Regions from separate parts of the Leifsonia sp. ZF2019 genome, predicted to be linked through region 1. Evidence: predicted binding sites of a transcription regulator. Region 1 holds the regulator's gene; the other holds the start of a gene.
The links. Region 1 encodes HspR, which represses chaperone genes until heat shock. Its sites were predicted from a motif close to AAGTTGAGTCNNNNNGACTCAACTT; they were not measured.
Positions count from the first base shown of each region.

Region 1 (4,406 bases):
ACGAGGGGCCCGTCCTGTCGGACGACGACCTGGACATCCTCTCGGGCCAGACCACGTCCGACGCGCTCGCGGCGGAGCGGCTCGCCGACCTCCAGCGAGTCACGGCGGAGTACGCGAACTACCGCAAGCGCACCGAGGCGAACCGCGAGGTCGAGCGCGAGCGCGCCGTGAGCGAGGCCGTGAAGGGCCTCATCCCGGTGCTCGACGACCTCGAGCGCGCCGAGAAGCACGGCGACCTGCCCGAGGGCAGCGCGTTCGCGGCCATCGCGGCCAAGCTGCGGGCGAGCGTCGAGCGCCTCGGCCTCGTCCCGTACGGAGAGAAGGGCGAGCCCTTCGACCCGCAGATCCACGAGGCGATCTTCCAGCAGCCCACCCCCGACGTGACGGTGGACACCGTCGCGGACGTGGTCGAGACCGGGTATCGCCTGGGCTCGACGACGGTCCGGGTGGCGAAGGTCGTCGTCTCGGTCCCGGCCTGACCGGCCGGATGCACGGCACGGCGGAGCGGCAGGTCCACGGTCCTGCCGCTCGCCCGCCCGCCGTGCGCACATCATGAAGACTTCACCCACGACCATCACGATCGAAAGGAGGCGCCGTGGCTAGCCAGGACTGGTTCGACAAGGACTTCTACAAGGTCCTCGGCGTCTCCAAGGACGTCAGCGACGCGGACCTCAAGAAGACCTATCGCAAGCTCGCGCGCAAGTACCACCCGGACTCCAACCCGGGCGACGCGGCTGCCGAGGCCAAGTTCAAGGAGATCAGCGAGGCCTACTCCGTCCTCAGCGACGCCGACGAGCGCAAGGAGTACGACCAGATCCGCGCCATGGGAGGCGGCGCCCGGTTCACGGCCCCCGGCTCGGCCGGTCAGGGCGGCTTCGACGACGTCTTCGGGGGCATGTTCGGCGGCCAGCGCGGCGGCCAATACACGTTCCAGCAGGGCGGTCAGAACGCCGGCTTCGACGACGTGTTCGGCGGCCTGTTCGGCAACGGACGCTTCGGCCAGACCAGCGGAGGCTACCGCGGCTACGGCGGGCCGACCCGCGGCCGCGACGTCACCGCGCACACCACCATCGACTTCCTCACCGCGACCCGTGGCGAGACCATCAGCCTGCAGGCCTCGGACGGCAAGCCGTTCAAGGTGAAGATCCCCGCGGGTGTCTCCGACGGGCAGAAGATCAAGCTGCGCGGCAAGGGCCAGCCGAGTCCGGACGGCGGCGAGCCCGGCGACATCGTGCTCACCGTGACCGTGCGCAAGCACCCCGTGTTCGAGCGCGACGGCCTCAACCTGCGCGTCACCGTCCCGGTCACGTTCGTGGAGGCCACGCTCGGCGCCACCATCGAGGTCCCGACCCTGGGCGGCGACCCCGTCAAGCTGCGGGTCGCTCCCGGCACCCCCGGCGGCCGTGTGCTGCGCGTGAAGGGGCGCGGGGTCGAGACGGCGAAGGGAACCGGAGACCTGCTCGCCGTCGTCCAGATCGCCGTCCCGTCGCACCTCTCCAGCGAGGCCAAGGAAGCCCTGGAGGCGTTCGCGGAGAAGCTGCCCGACGAGAACCCGCGAGAGGATCTTCTCGCGAAGGCCCGGAGCTGATCGTGGACGAGAACTCGCAGGTCTTCGTCATCTCCATCGCGGCCGAGCTGGCCGGGATGCACCCGCAGACCCTGCGTCAGTACGACCGGCTGGGGCTCGTCAGCCCCAGCCGGACGCCGGGCAAGTCGCGCCGCTACTCCATGCGCGACATCGAGAAGCTGCAGGAGATCGCCCGTCTCGGCGCCGAGGGCGTGAGCCTCGAAGGCATCCGCCGCATCCTCGAGCTGGAGGATCAGGTCGGCTCTCTGAGCTCTCGTGTTCGTGAGCTCGAGTCCGCGCTCGCCGACGAGCTGCTCAACCGCCCCGGCCGCCGCGTCTTCGCCGCCGGTTCCGAGGGCGAAGTCGTCTCCCTGCGCGCCGGCACCCGTGTGCGCCGCAGCACCCAGATGGTCGTCTGGCGCCCTCTGGAGCACTAGCCCCCCGTCCTCCTCTTCATGCGCCGACATTCGTGCCGAATGTCCACTCTGCAGCGCCCTTTCGCGACATTCGTGAAGAATGTGGGGGCCGCGCTCGAACTGACCGAGCAGGCCACCCGCCTGGCCGACGGCGCCGGGGTCGACGACGACGTGTGGGCTGCCGCGGCCGAGCATTTCGACGACGAACAGCTCGCCGCGCTCGTCGCCCAGATCGCGCTCATCAACGCGTTCACCCGTATGAACGTGATGATCACGATGCCTGGAGGGTCGTATGACGTGGGGCAGCTGGCTAGAGTCGAGGCCTGACCACGCAGTATCGCGATCGGGGGATCCAGATCATGTCCGAGCAGTCTCCGTTCCAGCCGACGTTCCCGCCGCCTCCCGCGCAGCTGGGCGTGACCTACGCCCCGCCGCCGCCCGGGCCGGCCGCGCGTCGTTCGTCCGTGCTCGGGTACGTGGCCCTGGGGGTCGCCGCCTTGGGGGTGCTGGTGGGCCTCGTCATGGAGGTGGTGCAGCGCCAGTTCCTGCTGACGACGCACTACTCCGGCGCGTCGTTCGCCCTGCTCTCCGGCATCTCGGTGACCATCGGCATCGTGCTGGACCTGGTGGTCATCGCGATCGCGGTCGTCGCCCTCGTCGGCCGGCGGGGGACGGTCCCGGCCGCGATCGCACTCGGCGCGAGCGGTGCCGGTCTGATCGGGGTGCTCGGGAGCCTCCTCGTCAACGCCGCCATGTCGTTCGGGGGCTGAGTCCGCGGGAACATTCGTCACGAATGTCGGCTGAGCGCTACGCTTTCGCGACATTCGTGACGAATGTCGGGGCGGTCAGAGCGACGTCGACGCCCCCTGGCCCACGTAGAGGGTGTGGGAGAACGCGCGGGCGTCCTCGGCGGCGATGTCGGCGTCGATCCCCGCGCGCACCTCCCGCATGAGCTTGTGCAGCTCCTGGTGCTTGCCGGGCACCCGCGCGTGGCCGGTGCTGTCCCAGAGGTTCGAGACGGGGAGAGCCTCACCCGCCTCGACGGCGACGGTCCACTCCTCCGTGGTCGCGACGGCGGCGAACTCCGAGTCCATCGTCACGAGGACGCTGATGTGGAGGGCGTCCGCCGAGACCGAGCCGGCCGCGTTGACGAGGTCGAGGGTGCCCGTCGCATCCGAGAGGAACTCGACGGTGAAGCCCAGCGCGTGCGCATCCCTGGCCGTCCCGGCGCAGCAGTGCTGCGTCATGTACCCGGCGATCGTCACCGTGTCGTAGCCGCCCGCGCGCAGCCAGTCCTCCAGGTCGGTGCCGCGGAACGAGGACACGTCCGTCTTCGTGATGAGGTGGTCCGGCGTCCGGTCGGCGACCGACTCGTGCAGCGCCGCGCCGTGGGAGCCGCGCGCGAACACGGGGGCGTCCTCGTCCTCGACGTGCTGCACGATCACGAGCGCGACCCCGTGGTCGGCCGCCGCGTCCATCGCCACCTCGATGTTCGGGATGGAGGTCATCAGGTCCGGGTGGCAGATCTTCAGGTTGCCGTCGACGTACTCGTTCTGCACGTCGATCACGATCAGTGCGCGCTTCATGAGGGGACTCTAGCGCTCCGTGCGGCCGCTCACGAGAGTGCGCCGGGTTCGGTCTGCACGTCTCGGCCGGGGGACGCGGTCGGACCGCCTGCGATGATTCCCGCGGACTCATCGGAGGAGGGCGGATGCCGGACTACCCGCGGATCGCGGAGGCGCTGACCTCGCCGGGCGCGTTCCTCGCGCTCGCGGACGACCGGCGCGTGTTCGGCGCGAAGAAGCAGGCCGCCGCGGCCTTCGCGCTGTGGAGCCGGGCCGAGGAACGCTACGTCGGAGCCTCTCGCAGCTTCGCGACCGCGGCCGGCACCAGCACGGGACTCGCGATCCGGGTGTTCTGGAACCCCGAGACGACCACGCCACGGCTCGCCGCGATCGCCTCCGGGATCGCCACCGCGCTTCCGGACGCCCTCGCGCGCGCCGACGAGAAGGCGACGCGCGACGCGCGCGACAGGAAGCAGAGCGTCTTCTTCGCGTGGCGGGGTATGAGCGCCCGCCCGCTGTCGCAGTGGTTCCAGGAGCGGTTCGGCGTCGGCGCGTGCACGACGCGGCTGACGAGCCTCTCCGATCTGACGCAGGATGTCGCCGTCGTCGCGTCGTCGGGCGGCGTCGACCATCTCTGGACGCTGACCGCGCCCCGCTGAGCCGAGGCGGCCGCCGAGTCCGCCGATCGTCAGTCGAACGCGTTGCCGATCAGGATCGCCCCGAAGAACAGCAGCACGATCGCGGAGATCGTGGCGGTGTTGCGGATGAGCCATCCGCGCACCTCGCCGAGTGCGGGCGTCGAGCGCTCCCCGCCGATCAGCACGGCGGCGGGAGGCAGTGCGACGGTGACGCAGGCGA
Region 1 is NZ_CP065037.1:3,855,970-3,860,375, reverse strand. It holds gene IT072_RS18855 (nucleotide exchange factor GrpE) at 1-479, shown strand, start outside; gene IT072_RS18850 (DnaJ C-terminal domain-containing protein) at 596-1,588, shown strand; gene IT072_RS18845 (heat shock protein transcriptional repressor HspR) at 1,591-2,004, shown strand; gene IT072_RS18840 (carboxymuconolactone decarboxylase family protein) at 2,044-2,310, shown strand; gene IT072_RS18835 (hypothetical protein) at 2,343-2,753, shown strand; gene IT072_RS18830 (cysteine hydrolase family protein) at 2,829-3,569, opposite strand; gene IT072_RS18825 (hypothetical protein) at 3,695-4,207, shown strand; gene IT072_RS18820 (GAP family protein) at 4,237-4,406, opposite strand, start outside.

Region 2 (4,406 bases), 1.8 Mb from region 1:
TGTCGTCGACTCCGGTCTCGGCCAGACGCTCGATCAGCTCGGGATAGTAGTCGGCGCCCGCGGCGTAGAGCTCGTAGAAGTCGCCGGACGCGGTCGACGTCCAGGGCTGGATGATCCCCGCCCCGGCATCGGTGGCGCGCCCCGCGAGGCCGGCGTCGGCGATCGTGACCGCGACGCCGCGCCGGGCGAGCGCGAAGGCGGTCGCCGCACCGGCGACGCCGCTGCCGATCACGACGACGGTGGAGCGGGCGGCCGGGCTCATCGGGCGGCGGCCTCCGCGATCGCCGCCCCGAGATCCGCCGGCCGGGTGAACATCGGCCAGTGCCCGGTCGGCAGCTCGACCACGTCGTAGCGGTCGAGGGCGCCGAGCTCGCGGCAGAAGTCCTCGCCGGAGGCGACCCAGCGGCGCAGGTCGGCCTCCGGGAACTCGCAGGCGATGACCGTCGCCGGCACCGCGCGACGCCGGGCGTCGTCGCGCAGCTCGATCGCACCGGTGACGACATCGCCGGGCTCGGGCACCGCGTCGCGGCGGAAGGCGGCGCGAAGCTCGTCGTCGAGCCCGACCAGGTCCTCGTCCTCGAAGTCGTCCCACGCGGGCAGGGCCACCTCGCCGTCCACCGGCTCCAGGCCGCTCGGGATGACGCCTCCCGGCGGCAGCGGAGCGGAGTCGACGAAGACGATCCGCGCCACCCGGTCGGGCCGGGCGTCGAGCGCGGCGTTCGCCAGCGGCCCGCCGCCGGAGTGCCCGACCAGCACGACATCGCGCGCGCCGCGGTCGCCCGCGGCGTCGACGGCCGCCGTGATCGCGGCGACGTGCTCGGCCACGCCGATACCCGCCCGGGGAGCGCTCACGGCCTCCAGCCCGGGCAGGGTCAGGGGATGCGTGTGGTGACCCGCCGCTTCGATGGTGGGCGTCACCTGCTCCCACGCGCGCGCGTTCAGCCAGAAAGCGGGGACGAGGACGATCTCCATGCCCCGACGGTACCCCGCCCCGGCGACATGCGCGCCGGTCGATCCGACCGGTGGAGGCGGCGGTTCAACCCGACGGCAGCGCCTGGGTGATGAACTGCAGCAGGGGCCGGGCGACCTCGGGGTTCGTGAAACCCGACGATTGCACGCTGATCCAGACACCGGTGGCGGTGAAGAGGTCCTCCTGGCCGGTCATCTCGTCGAAGGTCGCCGTGACGTCCGACCCGAAGCCGGTGACCGGAGACCCGGTCGCCGTGCGCGCCTTCTGCAGCGCGGCCGAGCTCGCCGCGTCGGGCTTCGACAGCCCGACCGAGATCGGGCCCGTAGGCGACGTGAGACCGCACGCGACCCCGTCGATTCGTGCGGCGAGGGCAGCCGACGAGCCCTCCGGAGCGGTGAAGGAGGCCTTGAGCGCGTAGCCCGGCAGCGCGGCGGCGACGTCGCCGCCGGCGAAGACGTCCGTGCACGTCACCCCGACCGCCGTGCCCGCGTACGTGGGCGTCGGAGTGGGGGAGGCCACGGGCGGAGTCGAGCCCGCGGGGGTCGAGCCGCCGGCGCTTCCGGCCGAGCAGCCCGCGAGGGCGAACGCGGTCGCGAGAGCGGCCGAGAGGAGCAGAGGTGCGGTGCGGCGGGCCGGATGCGGCATGAGTCTCCCGTCGGTGAGCGTCAGTGGATGGGGGCGGCGCGCGGCCGACTCCAGTCTAAAATCGCTCATCCACGCTCCCGCAACCCCGCCCAGACCGCCGCCTGCGCCTCGGACGATTCGGAGATTCCCCGGCAAGGAGGCGGAACCTCCGGAGGTCCGGCGAACTGAGCGGCGAGTCTGTCCGGATCTCCGGAGAGCCGGCGTCGGCACGAATCGCGCGCGTCAGCGGCGGTCGTTGGTGCCGTAGAGCGCAGCGGCGATGAGCACGGGCTGGAACCACAGGCGGATCAGGCGCTTGCGGTCGGTGTCGAGCCCGAACGCGCTGCGACGGTGCTGCCACTGCGAGACGTTGCCGGGGAACACCGCCGCGAAGAAGGCGGCCGCCGCCCAGCCGACGGTGCTGCGGCTGGCGAGCCCCTCCCGCTGCGGGGTGAGGGCCAGAGCGGTCCCGAGCGCGATCTCGACGACACCCGATGCGAGCACCGTCGTGTCCTCGTCGAGAGGCACGAAGTCGGGCACCTGCGCCCGGAAGTCCTCGCGGGCGAACGTGAGATGGCTCACGCCGGCGAAGACGAGTCCTGCGCCGAGGAGGAGGCGGACGGCGGTGCGAGCGGGGCTGCGTCGTGTCATGGCTCCGATGCAACGCCTTCGCGGCGTTCTCTGCAAGCGGACACGATCGCCTCCCGCGGCCCGGGAATATCGCTCCGCCCGTATCGTTGAACTTGAGTGCACACCACTCAACTTTAGAAACTGGAGATCACGTGCCCGAGAACTTCACTCCCGAGAGCGGCGGAGCCGGCTCGTTCGACGAGTTCCTGGCCCGCTACCTCGCGGGCGAGCGTGCGCGCGCCGCGCGCTCGATCGACATCAGCCGGTTCCTGAGCCGGCGGACGCAGGAGATCCTCGCCGAGGCGGGCCGCTTCGCCCTGGAGCACGGCCACCGCGAGCTGGACGCCCTGCACATCCTGCGCGTCATGGCGGGCGAGGAGCCCGCCGCCGACGCGATGCGCGGCATCGGGGTCGACCCGGCGCGCGTCGTGCTCGCGGCCGAGCAGCGCCTCCCCGCCTCGGGCGAGACGGTGGATGCGGACGCCGCCTCCATCACGCCGTCCGCGCAGCGCGCCCTCTTCCACGCCTACCAGGTCGCCCGCGCCTCCGGCTCGACCTACATCGACCCGGAGCACCTCTTCTTCGCGCTGGTCATCGGTCAGGACGCCCCCGCGGGGCAGGTCCTGCAGGCCGCCGGCGTGACCGCGGACGCTCTCACCAACGCCATGCGCCAGACCGCGACGGTCGGCGCGGGCGCCATGGGCGAGCCCGAGACGGCGGACGACGAGTCCGACACCCCGATGCTCGACCGCTTCGGCACCGACCTGACCGAGCTCGCCCGCGAGGGACGGCTCGACCCGGTCGTCGGCCGCCTGGACGAGATCGTGCAGACCGTCGAGATCCTCTCCCGCCGTACCAAGAACAACCCCGTGCTGGTCGGCGAGGCCGGCGTGGGAAAGACAGCGATCGTGGAGGGTCTGGCCCGTGCGATCGTCGCCGGTGACGTTCCGGAGCAGTTGCGCGACAAGAAGGTCGTCACGCTCGACCTGGCCGGGATGGTCGCGGGTACCCGGTACCGCGGCGACTTCGAGGAGCGGCTCACCGCGCTCATGGACGAGATCAGCGCCGGATCGGACGAGCTGATCGTGTTCATCGACGAGCTGCACACCGTGGTCGGCGCCGGAGGGTCCGGCGAGTCCGGCGGGATGGACGCGGGCAACATCCTGAAGCCCCGCCTCGCCCGCGGCGACCTGCACCTGGTCGGTGCGACGACGCTCAAGGAGTACCGCCGGATCGAGAAGGACCCGGCGCTCGAGCGCCGCTTCCAGCCCGTGACGGTCGGCGAGCCGAGCGTCGAGGACGCCGTGCTCATCCTGCAGGGCCTCCGCGGCGCCTACGAGGAGCACCACGGCGTGAGCTACACGGACGACGCCCTGCGCGCCGCCGTCGAGCTCTCCGACCGGTATGTCTCCGACCGCTTTCTGCCCGACAAGGCCATCGACCTGATCGACCAGGCCGGGGCGCGGCTGCGCCTGTCGCTCGGCAAGCGGGTGGACACCTCCGAGCTGATGCAGCGGCTGGCGACCTTGGAGTCCGAGAAGAACTCGGCGGTCGCGGCCGAGCACTACGAGGAGGCGTCGCGCCTGCGTGACGAGATCGAGGCGGTGCAGCGCTCGCTCGACGAGCTGGCCAGCGCGCCGCGGCCCGACGCGGTCGTGGACGAGCCCGAGATCGCGGCCATCGTCTCCCGCTCGACCGGCATCCCGGTCTCCCGCATCGGCGAGGCCGACCGCGAGCGCCTGGCGAGGCTGGAGGCGGAGCTGCACGAGCGCGTCATCGGCCAGGACGACGCGGTCACCGCAGTCGCCAAGGCCGTGCGGCGCAACCGCACCGGGCTCGGAGACGAGCGCCGCCCCGTCGGCAGCTTCCTCTTCCTCGGTCCGACCGGTGTCGGCAAGACCGAGCTGGCGAAGTCGCTCGCGGCGTCCCTGTTCGGGGACGAGAAGGCGATGCTGCGATTCGACATGAGCGAGTTCGGCGAGCGCCACACGGTCGCCCGACTGGTCGGCGCCCCTCCCGGATACGTCGGCTACGACGAGGCCGGTCAGCTCACCGAGCGCGTGCGCCGCAACCCGTACTCGCTGGTGCTGTTCGACGAGATCGAGAAGGCCCACCCCGACGTCTTCAACCTGCTGCTGCAGGTGCTGGACGACGGTCGTCTCACCGACGGGCAGGGCCGAAC
Region 2 is NZ_CP065037.1:1,448,151-1,452,556, forward strand. It holds gene IT072_RS07130 (NAD(P)/FAD-dependent oxidoreductase) at 1-262, opposite strand, end outside; gene IT072_RS07135 (alpha/beta fold hydrolase) at 259-972, opposite strand; gene IT072_RS07140 (hypothetical protein) at 1,037-1,684, opposite strand; gene IT072_RS07145 (DoxX family protein) at 1,838-2,245, opposite strand; gene IT072_RS07150 (ATP-dependent Clp protease ATP-binding subunit) at 2,377-4,406, shown strand, end outside.
Region 2: the regulator HspR is predicted to act here: its motif matches at 2,335-2,359, upstream of IT072_RS07150 (ATP-dependent Clp protease ATP-binding subunit).